2 regions of the Cohnella sp. GCM10027633 genome follow, and region 1 is predicted to be linked to the other one. Evidence: predicted binding sites of a transcription regulator. Region 1 holds the regulator's gene; the other holds the start of a gene.
What was found. Region 1 encodes LexA, which represses DNA repair genes until DNA is damaged. Its sites were predicted from a motif close to CGAACATATGTTCG; they were not measured.
Positions count from the first base shown of each region.

Region 2: the regulator LexA is predicted to act here: its motif matches at 4,367-4,380, upstream of ruvC (crossover junction endodeoxyribonuclease RuvC).

Region 1 is NZ_JBHTGV010000001.1:501,595-509,146, reverse strand. Features, by position in the region: gene ACFQZG_RS02195 (methionine gamma-lyase family protein) at 1-32, shown strand, start outside; gene ACFQZG_RS02190 (MerR family transcriptional regulator) at 137-550, shown strand; gene glnA (type I glutamate--ammonia ligase) at 582-1,910, shown strand; gene ACFQZG_RS02180 (NADPH-dependent FMN reductase) at 2,006-2,548, opposite strand; gene lexA (transcriptional repressor LexA) at 2,713-3,333, opposite strand; gene yneA (cell division suppressor protein YneA) at 3,495-3,911, shown strand; gene ACFQZG_RS02165 (DUF896 domain-containing protein) at 4,047-4,238, shown strand; gene ACFQZG_RS02160 (hypothetical protein) at 4,286-4,807, shown strand; gene ACFQZG_RS02155 (HAD family hydrolase) at 4,821-5,612, shown strand; gene ACFQZG_RS02150 (nucleotidyltransferase family protein) at 5,679-6,242, shown strand; gene ACFQZG_RS02145 (1,2-dihydroxy-3-keto-5-methylthiopentene dioxygenase) at 6,306-6,845, opposite strand; gene metH (methionine synthase) at 6,991-7,552, shown strand, end outside.
Region 2 is NZ_JBHTGV010000013.1:119,605-127,156, forward strand. Features, by position in the region: gene ACFQZG_RS22720 (SpoIID/LytB domain-containing protein) at 9-2,123, opposite strand; gene ruvB (Holliday junction branch migration DNA helicase RuvB) at 2,127-3,134, opposite strand; gene ruvA (Holliday junction branch migration protein RuvA) at 3,167-3,784, opposite strand; gene ruvC (crossover junction endodeoxyribonuclease RuvC) at 3,781-4,284, opposite strand; gene ACFQZG_RS22740 (hypothetical protein) at 4,489-7,552, shown strand, end outside.

The DNA of each region.
Region 1 (7,552 bases):
TGTCGGTTTTCCGCGAACGCGGATATTTGTAAGTTCGGGCACGGTCAAACCTTACATGCCTTGACATGTTTTTGCGACTTCGTTACAATGAAAGTGATTTCAAAAACAGCAGGCAATCGTGGAAGGTTGGTATGACATGGGCGACGAGATTCGCAGGAATATGGCGTTGTTTCCGATCGGCATCGTAATGAAGCTGACCGATCTAACCGCCCGCCAAATCCGATATTACGAACAGCACGAACTTATCCAGCCCGCTCGTACGGACGGCAATCAACGACTGTTCTCCTTCAACGACGTCGAACGTCTCATGGAGATCAAGTCGCTGATCGAGAAGGGCGTCAATATCGCAGGCATCAAGCAAGTGATGAACCCCGTCGGGCAGAACGAGAGCGACGCGACCGTCATCAACGAGGTATCCGAGGTCAAGCGGCGCGAGATGTCCGACTCCCAGCTTCACCGCATGCTGAAGCAGCAGCTGATGCAAGGCAAGCGTCCGGGTCAAGTCTCGCTCATCCAAGGCGAGCTTTCGCGGTTTTTCAAGAACAAATAAAGCGGCTGTTGCCCATTATTAGGAGGCTGTCATGAGCTATACTCGCGAAGATATTAAACGGATTGCGAAAGAACAGAACGTTCGGTTCATCCGGTTGCAGTTCACCGACCTGCTCGGAACGATCAAGAACGTCGAGATTCCGTTCAGCCAGCTGGACAAGGCGCTCGATAACAAAATGATGTTCGACGGCTCCTCGATCGAAGGCTACGTACGGATCGAAGAATCCGACATGTACCTGTACCCGGATCTGAGCACGTGGGTCGTCTTCCCATGGGTGACGCAAGATCGCGTCGCGCGTCTGATCTGCGACATCTACATGCCGGACGGCACTCCGTTCGCGGGCGATCCTCGCGGCATTCTGAAGCGCGCGCTCTCGGAAGCGGAAGCGATGGGCTTCACGGCGATGAACGTAGGTCCCGAACCCGAGTTCTTCTTGTTCCAGACGGACGAGAAGGGCAACCCTACGATGGAGCTTAACGACCAAGGCGGATACTTCGACCTCGCTCCGACCGACCTCGGCGAGAACTGCCGCCGCGATATCGTGCTTATGCTCGAGGAGATGGGCTTCGAGATCGAAGCTTCCCATCACGAGGTTGCTCCGGGACAGCACGAGATCGACTTTAAATATGCGGACGCGATCAAAGCGGCCGACCAAATCCAGACGTTCAAGCTCGTCGTTAAGACGATCGCGCGCCAGCACGGTTTGCATGCGACGTTCATGCCGAAGCCGCTGTTCGGAATGAACGGTTCCGGCATGCACTGCCACCAATCGTTGTTCCGCGGCAACGAGAACGCGTTCTTCGACCCGAACGATAAGCTTGGTCTTAGCGCGATCGCTAGACAATACATGGCGGGTATCTTGAGACATGCGCGCGGTTTCGCCGCCATTACGAACCCGACGGTCAACTCTTACAAACGTCTTGTTCCCGGCTATGAAGCGCCTTGCTACGTAGCCTGGTCCGCAAGCAACCGGAGCCCGATGATTCGGATTCCGGCATCCCGCGGCCTTAGCACGCGCATCGAAGCTCGCAACCCGGACCCGGCCGCCAACCCTTACTTGGCGCTTGCGGTCATGCTGAAGGCGGGTCTCGACGGTATCGCGAACAAGATGACGTCTCCGCCGCCGGTCGATCGCAACATCTACGTGATGAGCGAAGAGGAACGGATCGACGCGGGCATTCCGAGCTTGCCGATCAACTTGAAGGAAGCATTGTCCGAGATGCTTCGCGACGACGTCGTATGCGAGACGCTCGGCGATCACGCGCTCAGCCACTTCTACGAGCTCAAAGAGATCGAGTGGGACATGTACAGAACGCAAGTCCACCAATGGGAACGCGATCAGTATTTGACGGCGTTCTAGAATAAACGCAACGCATAATAACCGGCCCCGCGGCGTCTTCGGACGTTCGCGGGGCCGGTTTCCGTATAGATAGGGTGAAATTCGCTAACGGATGTTTACGAACGCACCGTCTTGAGCGCGCCACTCCAGGCGACGACTTGGTCGAGCATGCCGTTCAAGTTCGTCAGGTGAAGCTCGGCGGGCTTGAACGTGCTGCCGTTCTCGAAGTCCGTGAACAGCGACAATGCCACATGGACGCGAACGTCGGCGATCGATACTTCGCCGAGAATGCCCCGCAGATGCTCGGCTGCGCGCGCGCCGCCTACGGAGCCGTAGCTGACGATGCCGGCCGCCTTATTGTTCCATGCGTCGCGAGCGTAGTCGATCGCGTTCTTGAGCGCACCCGTAATGCTGTGGTTGTACTCGGCGACGACGAAGACGAAGCCGTCGAGTCCGGAGAGCGTCGTATTCCATTTCGTCGCTTGCTCCGTGGCGTCCGTCTCGCCGAACATCGGCAGCTTGTAGTCCGCGATGTCCACGATCTCGTAATGCGCGTCGTTGCGCGCATCCGCGTGCTTCTTCACCCATTCGCCGACTTGAGGGCTAACGCGGCCTTGGCGGGTGCTGCCCAGAATAATTCCGATTTTCAATTGTGACATGTCGTCCTCCTGAATTGTTTATCGTTAAAAGCACGTTCGTTAAATAGTATGTCCAATCGTCATTACCCAGTATAAGCGACGTTCAAACGAGCAAGAAAAAAGGCAGACCCGTCATCTCCCGATGAGCGGGTCTGCCTTGTCGCCGAGCCGGCGAGCTTGCCGGCTTACATGAACGAGCGAATCAATCCGATGACTTTACCCAGGATGCTGACGTTCGGATAGCGGAGAGGCGACATGCTCGAATTCTCCGGTTGGAGACGAATATGATCGCGTTCCTTATAGAACGTCTTGACGGTCGCTTCGTTGTCTTCCGTCATCGCGACGACGATATCTCCGTTCGTAGCGTTCGGCTGCTGGCGTACGATGACGTAGTCGCCGTCGTGGATGCCGGCCTCGATCATGCTATCGCCTTGGACGGAAAGCATGAACACCGGTTGATCGCCGACCATCGTCGCCGGCAGCGGGAAGTACTCTTCGATGTTCTCCGTCGCCGTTATCGGCACGCCGGCCGTTACTTTGCCGACGAGCGGAATTTGGCGAACGGAGGCAGCCAGTCCGAACACGTTGTCGTCGTCTCCCAGAATCTCGATCGCGCGCGGTTTCGTCGGATCGCGGCGGATCAAGCCTTTCTTCTCCAGGCGATCGAGGTGGCCGTGCACGGTGGAACTGGATGCGAGCCCTACGGCTTCGCCGATCTCGCGGACGGAAGGGGGATACCCTTTGTCGCGCACTTCGTTCTTAATGAAGTCTAAAATGGCATTTTGGCGATTGGACATCTTGGACACGCCAAGCCCTCCCTATGTATCAGCTCATGATGACAAATTATAACACAGAACTCGAGTTCGCACAAACATTCGTTCCGCCGAACAAATGTTCCAAAATTTGTTGACAAGCACATATGTTCGTGCTAATCTGATACCAGAACAAATGTTTGGGGTGAGCGTAAATGGTACATACATGGGTATCCGGTTCTTCCGCAACTGCTTCAACGCTTCGTAACGGTACGGCTTACGCTAAGCCAGCATACGCGGGACGGACGGCGCCGCAAGCGCCGGCTCGTTCGCATCGCGGCTTAGGCATCGCGCGTTCCTTCTTTATACTGTTCGCCTTTCTGATTCTGTTCAGCGGATTCGCGTTCGCGCATACGTTCGCATCGGACGCCGAGGTTTCGCCGGCGACGGCAACGGAGATCTCGATCTCCGTCGATAGCGGCGATACGATCTGGGACTTGGCCGCTTCCTATAAGAAGGATACGATGGATACGCGCGACGCGGTGCATGCCATCAAGAAGCGGAACGGTTTGTCCTCGTCGTCCGTACAAGCAGGACAGACGTTGATTTTACCAGCCAAGATGTTGCCTTAATGCAATACGAACGCGATGCGAACGAATGTTCCGAGACCGGGGAAACCCGGTCTTTTTTGCGTGCCCGGTTTTCTTGACAACGCATCGCCGTTAATGTCAAAGTAGAGAAGATATACGGAAGGGAGTGACAACGCCATGGAAATGGAGAAGCTGATTGGGCGCATTAACGAATTGGCCCGCAAAAGCAAAGCCGAAGGCTTGACGGAAGAGGAAACGGTCGAACGCGATCGGTTGCGCAAGGAATACTTGGTCAACTTCAAGAACAACTTCCGGCAGCAGCTGGACCAGATCGAAATCACGGACGAGAAACCAACGATTGTACATTAAATAGATCGGTTGGCTTAACGCAGCAGCATTTGACGAGGAGGAGCTTTATGTCCCGCTCATGGGAACGCATGGTTCAGAAGAACGCCAAGCAAGTGAACAAACGCCGTAAAAGAGACGGCAAAAAATCGATTAGCGCAACATCCGCTCCGCATGTCGACAAATTCAAAGGGCGCAATTACGTCGTCCCGATCCTGCTCCTCATGCTCATCGCGCTCTACGTGACGTTGGCGCAGCCGTGGTCCGACGAATTCCTGACCGACCCGACGCTGTTCTGGGTGACGATCGGGTGTTACGTCCTGCTCGCTTTCTTCTACTACATGCGCCGCCCTTATTTGTCCGTCACCCGGGACACGCTAGAGACGCGCAAGTTCACGGGCTACAAGACGCTGCGGCCGTCCGAGGTTCGCAAGATCACGATTCAGCCCGGCTATGTCGTGATCGACACCGTCAAAGGCTCGAACTGGGTATTCTCGAAATTGATGAACCGATTCCCGATCGACCTGATGGCCGAGCGGCTGAAAGTATACGCAGACCTGCACCAAGTGGAATTCGAACAGAAGACGAAGTGAGGAGACCGCACCGATGTCGATTAAGGCAGTTCTATTCGATCTAGACGATACGTTGTTATGGGACGAGAGAAGCGTAACGGAAGCGTTCAGCAACACGTGCAAGCTCGCCGCGGAAGCGACGGGGCTGAACGAAGCCGAATTGGAAGCTTCCGTCCGCAAGGAAGCGCGAGCGCTGTACGAGACGTACGAGACGTATACGTTCACGCAGATGATCGGTATCAATCCGTTCGAAGCGCTGTGGGGCAACTTCAAGAAAGGCGAGCACGACATGTTCCGCAAGCTGGAACAGCTCGCTCCGGCTTACCGCACGAATGCTTGGACCGCGGGATTGGCGGCGCTCGGCGTCGACGATCCGAGTCTCGGACAGAAGCTGGCGGAGTACTTCCCGGCGCAGCGCCGCAGCCTGCCTTACGTATACGAAGAGACGTTCGCCGTATTGGACGAGCTTCGCCAGGACTATAAGCTGCTCTTGCTCACGAACGGTTCCCCGGATCTGCAACAGGAGAAGCTTGACGGCATGCCGACGCTCGTTCCTTACTTCGACGCGATCGTCATCTCCGGCGATTTTGGCGAAGGCAAGCCGTCGCCGCGGCTGTTCGCGCACGCGATGGAACGGATCGGCATTACGGTTGACGAAGGCGTCATGGTCGGCGACAAGCTGACGACCGACATTCTCGGGGCGAACGGCGTCGGCATGACTTCGGTGTGGATCAACCGCCACGAGACGAAGCTGAGCGGAGATATCGTGCCGAAGCACGAAATTCGCAGCTTGACGGAATTGCCCGGTCTGCTCAAGACGTTATAAACCGCAATCATCGACTTCGAAGACAGCGTCCCGCGCTGTCTTCGTTTTTTGTAAGGGGAGAGAGGAATGCGGATGAGGGAGCAAGACATTGCCGAATGGATAGCTTGCGATGAGAGGATGATGCACGTCCTCCGTTGCGTAAGGCAGTTACGCCTGCCTGACTCCTGCGTATGCGCCGGATTCATTCGTTCGAAAGTATGGGATGCTCTTCATGGCTTCGATGCCCCGACGGCATTGCCGGACGTCGACGTCGTCTATTACGATGCCGCCGATACGAGCGAGCGTACGGAACAAGAGTACGAGATTGCGCTGCTTGCCATGGACGGTTCGATCCCGTGGTCGGTTAAAAATCAAGCCCGCATGCATGCGAAATCCGGTCATTCGCCATACGTTTCGACCGCTGACGGATTGGCCCATTTTCCGGAGACGTGCACGGCCATCGGCGCCCATATAGACGCGAAGGGAAATGTGCAACTCATTGCTCCGTACGGAGTAGAAGACTTAGTACGTCTCATCGTGCGTCCGACGCCGTATTACTTATCCCCTGAGAAGATCGGAATTTACAGGAAACGAATCACCGATAAAAACTGGCGGGAGAAGTGGCATCGGCTGACGATCTTGGAGGGGTGAAGACCAAAAAGACGTACGAAACCGAATACGGTCCGTACGTCTTTTATTTATACAGCAATTGGCTTACTTCACGAATGCAGGATCGTCGTAGTTGTGGGCGACCCAGCCGGCAGGCTCGATGAAGAGGCGAACGGCGACGATCTGGCGGTTGTCCATGAGCGTGAAGAAGTGAGCGTAGCCTTCCGGAACGGAGATGACGTCGCCGGCTTCGAGCTCGACGTCGAAGTAGCCGACTTCCTCGTTGCCTTTGATGATGAAGATGCCGCGGCCGGCCGTAATGGCGCGAACTTCGTCTTCGGTATGCGTATGCACGTTCTCGAACTTCTTCAGCAGCTCATCGAGGTTCGGCGTCGCCTCGGACAGGGCGATGACGTCCCAAGTCTTATAGCCGCGGCGATCGGCGAGATCCCGGATCTCGGAGTCGAACGTCGACAGGATTTCGCTCTTGTCTTCGTCGGTCAGCGCGAACTTCTCTTGCAGGCGCTCCGGGAGCTTGGCGGCGTCCCAGTGTTCGTACAGCACGTCTTGCTTATTCAGGAACTCGCGAACCGCCTGCTCGCCACTAATGCGTTCGTTCGTGTTGCGGATACGGATTTCAGCCATCGTTAATTCCTCTTTTCCCAATCTGGATTATAGACTTAATTATAAAGCAGTTTGCAAACCATGTCGATGTGCACCTTTTCGTCCTAATGCGATTCTGTTACTATAGAATTTAATGATTTGACAGACGGGGGCAGCGATTCTAATTATGACTGTAACGCATACGAAACCTTCTCTGCAAGAGGAGCTAACGAAACGCATCCTGATCCTCGACGGCGCCATGGGGACGATGATACAGCAAGCGAATCTGGTCGAAGCCGACTTCGGCGGAGAGGAGCTGGACGGCTGCAACGAGATGCTCGTGCTGACGAGACCGGACGTCATCCAAGGCATTCACGAGGCATACTTGGCCGCGGGGTCCGACCTGATCGAGACGAACACGTTCGGCGCGACGAGCGTCGTCCTGCAGGAATACGACATTCCGGAGAAGGCGAGAGAGATTAATCTGGCGGCGGCCAAGCTCGCCCGCGATGCCTGCGACAAATATTCGACGCCGGATAAGCCGAGATTCGTGGCCGGCGCGCTCGGTCCGACGACGAAGACGCTGTCCGTCACGGGAGGCGTGACGTTCGACGAGCTCGTCGTCAGCTACGAAGAGCAGGTTGTCGCGCTCATCGAAGGCGGCGTCGATACGATCTTGATCGAGACGTCCCAGGATACGCTCAACGTCAAGGCCGCGGGCATCGCCGTTCGCCAGGCTTACGCGAAGA
Region 2 (7,552 bases), on a different contig from region 1:
CCTTTTAGTCAACCTTTATAGATCGTGACGTTCTTATAGTAGTATTGCAGGATGTATTGGTAGTCATACCCTTGCTCGGCGAACCCTCTGGCTCCCCATTGCGACATGCCGATGCCGTGTCCCCAGCCTTTGCCGGAGATAACGAACTGCGGAGTCGCGGACGCCGCTCGCAGCTTGCCGCTTCCGTCCATGATGAACAGATTGCCTTCGCTCGCCGTCCGGACTTGTCCGTCCCCGCCGGCGATGGCTAACGAACCGAATTGTCTCGGCAGTTCTCTCGTGCTGCCTTGACCGTCTACGATCGACATCCTGCCCGTTTCCTCGATCGTGATCAGCGTGCTATTGACGCCGCCTAGCGCGCTCCGGATGTTATCCGGGTAAGCGAGAGCGACGCGGACGCCGTTCGCCTGCAGCTCCGTCGCGCGCCCGGAAGGACCTCTAGCGGACACTTCGAGCGTGTAGATCGGACCCGTAATGCTCTTGTCGTACTTCGCGAGCGACGCTCGCATCTGATCCGGCGAGAACGGTCCCGCGATCCAGCTGTACGCCGTCGTCATCTCGGGCACCTTGTCCAGCGGCACGACCGCGTCGCCGACAGCCAGCCTGCCGAGCTCTTCGCCGGCCGTCGTCGGCTTCGAGCGGACGATCGTCCCCGACGCGGTCGATTGCAACTGCGGCAATCCGACCGCGTTCTTAAGGCCGGTATCGGCCAGCAAATCCTCGCGCACGTAGCCGACGATGCCGGTTCCCGTCGCGACCTTGATCCATGGCTTCTTGCCGGCGTTCGGTCCATCGTCCGGGCTGACCGCGGCGCTTGCGTAAGTCGGATCGACGTTGCCCCACGCTTCGGTCGAATCCGCGGTAATGCCTCCGGCGTTCGATGCGAACAGCGCGCTGACGATACGTCCCGATGCGTTCACGAGCACCTCGCCCTTCGTCGCGTCGACGCCGGCGGTCGAGTTCGGGTTCTCCTTGCCCTCTCCCGCGCCGTAATACGCTTGGCTGACCGTCGTGTCGACGACGTTCGCGATCTTGAACGACATGCCGCCCGCGAGCGCGTACGATCTCGCCGCGACGGCCTGCGCCTTCTGCGCTTCGGCCGGCCAGCCCGATCCGACTTCGGCGGCCACCACGGAATACAAGTAATGCTCCAGGTTCACGTCGTTCACGACGGCAAGCGAGTTGTTGTACACGCTCATCTCCATGCTGCCGCGATACGTCCGCTTCGACCGTTCGGTCAGTTGGATCGTATCCGCGCCGGCGGGATCCGCGCGAAGCACGACGCCGGAAGCCGCCGGTATGGCGTACATCGTGGCGGGAGCGTTCACGGTCACATCGTTGCGCAGCAACGCGTAAGCATCTCCGGCTGTCGGAATCGTCGCCGTAGCGGCCCCCGCCGCAAGCGCCGCTTGCTGCAGCGCCGGCAGCGTCGACGCGTCCTTCTCTTGGCCGACGCGGACCGTGTACGTCATCGCGCCGGACAACGGCTTCGCCGCGACGAACGTATCCAGTCCGGCGGCGCCGATGACGCTTGCCGCCGCCGATGCTTCTTCGACGGTGGCATACGTGCCGGCTTCGACTGCCCATGGTCCGGCGATGCGCGGGCTGAGCAACGTCTGCACCCCGACGGACGCAGCCGCGTTCGACCATTTGGTCAGCGAGGCCGCCGCCTGCGCCGCGGTCGCGTATGCGCCCTCCGACACTTGATAGACGACCTTGCCCGACTTGTTCAGCTGCGTCACGAACGCGGCCGAAGACTGCGTCTGAATGTTCTTCAATACCGTCATCGCCGCTCCCTGCTCGGTCGTCTCCAGCACGAGCGCGCGGTAGCCGTCCATGCCGAACCTTACCGCCTGCCTAGGCGCCGCGCTGCCGATAACCGCGCTGTAAGCGGGGTCCTTCCACGAGACGGTCAATCCGCCCGCGGACTGTAGCGTCGCGACGGACGTCAGCGACGTCGATGCGCTGCTTCCCGTATTGATGAACAGCGCTACCCGGATCGTCGGCGGGACGTTCACGGCCGCATCGGCGACGATTCTTGACGATGCGGACAATACGGCCGCGACTAGTATAACGAGCAAGGCCAACCGAGAGTAAGATCGTTGATGTCGAATGCTTGTCATCTTCTAAGCCTCTCTTTCCGGCATAGGGAGCCCGAGGTGCTTATAGCCTGCGGCGGTTACGATTCTTCCTCGCGGCGTTCGTTGAAGGAAGCCGATCTGCATGAGATAAGGCTCGTATACGTCCTCGATCGTCTGGCTCTCTTCCCCGATCGAAGCCGCTATCGTGTCGAGGCCGACCGGACGGCCGGCGTAATTCAATATCATCGCCCGCAACATTTTATGGTCGATGCTGTCGAGCCCCATCGGATCGACTTGGATGCGCACCAAGGCGTCGTGGGCGACCGTTTCCGTAATGATGCCGTCTCCCCTTACCTGCGCATGGTCCCGAACCCGCTTCAGCAGGCGGTTCGCGATGCGCGGCGTGCCTCTCGACCTGCGCGCGATCTCGCGGGACGCTTCCCCGATTATGCCGACGCCGAAAATCTCCGACGTGCGCGTCACGATGTACGACAGCTCGTCCTCCGTGTAGAACTCGAGGCGGCTGACGACGCCGAACCGGTCGCGCAGCGGCGCGGACAAGAGGCCCGCTCGCGTCGTTGCGCCGATCAGCGTGAACTTCGGCAAGTCGAGCCTGACCGACCTCGCGCTAGGGCCTTTGCCGATAATGAAATCGAGCGCGAAGTCTTCCATTGCGGGATAGAGCACTTCCTCGACGGTACGGTGCAACCGATGAATCTCGTCGATGAACAGAACGTCGTTCTCCTGCAAGTTCGTCAAGATCGCGGCCAGGTCTCCCGGCCGCTCGATCGCGGGTCCGCTCGTCGTGCGGATGTTGACTCCAAGCTCGTTGGCGATAATGTTCGACAACGTCGTCTTCCCCAGCCCCGGCGGCCCGTATAGCAGTACATGGTCGAGCGGTTCGCGGCGCATCTTGGCCGCTTCTATGTAAATCTTCAGATTGTCCTTCACTTGCGCTTGGCCGATATATTCCGCCAAGTAACGCGGACGCAGGCTGTACTCCACCGCCTGGTCTTCCATCATCAAATGCGCGGTGACGATGCGGTCTTCCATCCTTCCGGCCTCCTCTCCCGCTTATAACGCGATTATCCCTGAAAAAGTTGCTGGAGCGCCAGCTTCATGAGAGCATCCGGCGATTCGCTGCCGGTCACCTTGTCCTTCATCGCGTGCCATGCGCGGTCCAGCTCCGCTTCGCGGTAGCCCAAGCCTCCGAGCGCTTCGCGCGCGGCCGCCCACGAGGCGCCGCCGCCCATGACCGCCGGCGAACTTACTTCCTCGATCGCCGATGCCGTCCATAGACCGTCCGTGCCGCCGAGCTTCTCCTTCAGATCGAGAATCATGCGCTGAGCCGTCTTCTTCCCGATGCCGGGCAGCTTCGTAAGGAACGTAAGGTTCTCTTGCTGGATCGCCGCCGCGATCGTCTCCGGCTTGCCGCCTGCCATGATGCCGAGAGCGACCTTCGGTCCGATGCCGGACACTTCGAGCAGCCTTCGGAACAGCCACTGTTCGTCGCGCGTCGCGAATCCGAACAATTGGATCGCGTCTTCGCGGACGTGATGATGGATGAAGAGCTGCACGGCGTCTTCCTTAGCCGCGAGCGCGTACGGATTCGGCGTGAACACCCGGTATCCGACGTCGCGAACGTCCATTACGACGTATTCCAATTCCGTATGTACGACCTTGCCTCGCAGGAAATCGATCATCTTAGCGTCGCTCCATTCATTCTATCATTCATCACGACGGAGTGCGCATGGCAGATCGCCACCGCGAGCGCGTCGGCGACGTCGTCCGGCTTCGGCACGGCCTGCAGCTTCAGCAGCATCCGAACCATCTCCTGCACTTGCTTCTTCTCCGCGGCGCCGTAACCGACGACCGCCTGCTTCACTTGCATCGGGGTATATTCGGAGATCGGAAGGCCGCGCTGCGCCGCCGCGAGCATGAATACTCCCCGCGCTTGGCCGACGCTGAACGCGTTCGTTACGTTCTTATTGAAGAACAGCTTCTCCACGGCGACCGTGTCCGGCTTGTATTGATCGAGCAAGCCGCAAGCCGATTCGTATATTTGCTTGAGACGTATCTCTTGGGGCGTTCCCGCCTCCGTCACGATGCTCCCGTATTGCACGGGCGTCAGCTTATGGCCGGACTTATCGATGAATCCGAAGCCCATGATCGCGATTCCGGGGTCTATGCCGAGCACTCTCATCTTCGCGTTTCCCCGCTTTCTTCCTATCGCTATCGACTATCCTATGATTATAGCAAAAGTCGAACGGGATGAGAACAGAAGGAGAACATAAATTCGGGTGCGGCTATTCGGTCTGGGACAATGATTGTTTTTGCGGACAGTCGTTACCATAATTGATACAAGCTTATACAATATCCCATCAGAGGACGAGGCGGTGGGAGCAAGTTGAAGCGATCGGGCGACGAAGATGACCGGGAGCCGCACGAGTGCGGCAGGCATAAGAAGAAACATTGCAAGTGCAAGAAAAAGAAAAAGCATTGCCGATGCGAGAAACACAAGCATTGCCGATGCCGGAAACATAAGAAGCATTGCCGATGCTGCAAAAGAGGACCGAGGGGGCCGAAAGGGGCTACAGGCGCAACCGGGGCTACTGGCGTTACTGGCGCGACCGGGATTACGGGGGTAACCGGGTTCGGAGCAACGGGGGCGACGGGCGCTACAGGGGCTACAGGCGCTACAGGGGCTACAGGCGCTACTGGCGCGACCGGGATTACGGGGGCAACCGGAATCGGATTGTCTGGACCGACGGGGCCGACGGGATCCACGGGAGCCACCGGAGCGACGGGTGCTACCGGCGATACCGGTGCGACCGGATTCGGCGTATCGGGAGCTACCGGGGCTACCGGGGCTACGGGATCTACCGGCGACACGGGTGCAACCGGATTCGGGGTGACGGGGCCAACGGGTCCGACGGGGGCCACCGGGGCAGCCGGCGGCTCGACCGGCGATACCGGCGCGACGGGACCGACCGGAGCGACCGGACTCACGGGCACGACTGGCGCGACCGGGGAGACGGGAGCGACCGGGCCGGTCGGAGATACGGGGCCTGCCGGAGGAGCCACGGGAGCTACCGGGCCGACCGGCGCGTCAGGAGCGACAGGCGATTCCGGTGCCACAGGCGCAACGGGTGCAACGGGCGTAACCGGCGATTCCGGCGCTACAGGAGCTACCGGTGAAACCGGCGACGCTGGCACGACGGGAGCGACCGGCAATACCGGCTCAACGGGGGCAACAGGGCCGACGGGACCCACTGGCGACGCGGGTGCCACGGGCAACACCGGAGCAACGGGACCGACGGGACCCACTGGCGATACGGGTGTCACGGGCGCGACCGGATTCGGAGTAACGGGAGCGACCGGACCGACTGGAGCAACCGGTCCGGGCGGAGGTTCAACAGGCGACACGGGTGCTACTGGCGCTACCGGCGCGACGGGTGCAACGGGCACGACTGGCGCGACGGGAGAAACGGGAGCGACCGGACCGATCGGCGACACGGGACCGACCGGTGGAGCGACTGGCGATACGGGGGCAACCGGGGACACCGGAGCAACCGGCGCGACTGGCACCACAGGGGATACCGGCGCGACCGGTGCTTCGGGACCAACCGGCGCGACAGGCGCTACCGGCGACACTGGAGCAACGGGTGCGACGGGCGATGCAGGCGCTACCGGAGCGAATGGAACTACAGGCGTTACAGGTGCAACTGGCGCTACCGGGGATACTGGAGCAACCGGTGCGACGGGCGATGCAGGCGCTACCGGAACTACAGGAGCCACGGGACCTACCGGAGCGACGGGAGCAACAGGCGTTACCGGAGTGACTGGTGCAACGGGCAGTACGGGTCCGACGGGACCCACCGGTGCTACGGGCGATGCAGGCGCTACCGGAACTACAGGTGCCACGGGACCTACAGGAGCGACAGGCCCAACAGGTGCTACCGGTGTGACTGGTGCAACGGGCGATATCGGAGAGACTGGTGCTACCGGTGAGACCGGGGATACAGGAGCTACCGGAGCCACTGGAGCTACCGGCGCGACCGGAGAGACTGGCGATACGGGCGCTACCGGATTCGGGGTTACGGGAGCCACCGGGCCGACGGGACCGGGCGGAGGGTCAACCGGCGATACCGGAGCTACTGGCGCGACCGGTGCAACAGGCGATACGGGCGCGACTGGGCCGACGGGTGCAACAGGGGAAACCGGAGCGGTCGGCGAAACGGGACCGGCCGGGGGCGCGACCGGTGCTACCGGACCAACAGGCGAGACCGGAACTACCGGTGCCACTGGAGCCACTGGAGCCACTGGAGCAACAGGCGATACCGGCGATACAGGTGCTACCGGAGCTACAGGAGCTACAGGAGCTACAGGAGCTACTGGTGCTACTGGTGCTACTGGTGCTACTGGTGCTACTGGTGCTACTGGTGCTACTGGTGCTACCGGCGCTACCGGCGCTACTGGCGATACCGGTGCTACCGGCGCTACTGGCGCAACCGGCGATATAGGCGATACAGGCTCTACTGGTGCTACTGGTGCTACTGGTGCTACTGGCGCGACCGGAGCAACCGGTGCAACCGGTGACACTGGTGATACCGGCGCCACTGGCGCCACTGGCGCTACTGGCGCTACCGGAGCTACTGGCGATACTGGCGCTACTGGCGCTACTGGCGCTACTGGCGCTACTGGCGCTACCGGAGCTACTGGCGCTACCGGCGCCACTGGCGCTACTGGCGCTACCGGCGATACTGGCGCTACAGGTGCTACTGGCGCTACCGGTGCAACAGGCGCTACCGGAGCTACTGGTGCTACTGGTGCTACTGGTGCTACTGGTGCTACTGGTGCTACCGGCGCTACCGGCGCTACTGGCGCTACTGGCGCTACTGGCGCTACCGGCGCTACCGGCGCTACTGGCGCTACCGGCGATACCGGTGTAACAGGCGCTACCGGCGCTACTGGCGATACCGGCGCTACTGGCGCTACCGGCGCTACTGGCGCCACCGGCGCAACAGGCGCTACTGGCGCTACCGGCGCTACTGGCGCTACCGGCGCTACTGGCGCTACTGGCGATACCGGCGTAACAGGTGCTACAGGTGCTACAGGTGCTACTGGCGCTACAGGTGCTACTGGCGCTACTGGCGCTACCGGTGCAACTGGCGCTACCGGTGCTACCGGCACTACTGGCGCTACCGGTGCTACCGGTGCAACAGGCGCTACTGGCGCTACTGGCGCTACCGGTTCTACCGGCGCCACGGGTCCGGCGTCGTCTACCTCAACCAAAGCGATCCTGTTCAGCGGCAACAACGTCGGCTTCCAACGGATCGCTGGCTCTCCGGGAGCTCTGTCCCAAGCGTTGCCTTACGTCACGGGGGGAGCCGGCAGCATCGTCGGGTTCTCCGCCTCTATTAATATCAACAACTTGATGGCCGGTACGTATCTCTACCAAATCTGTTGGG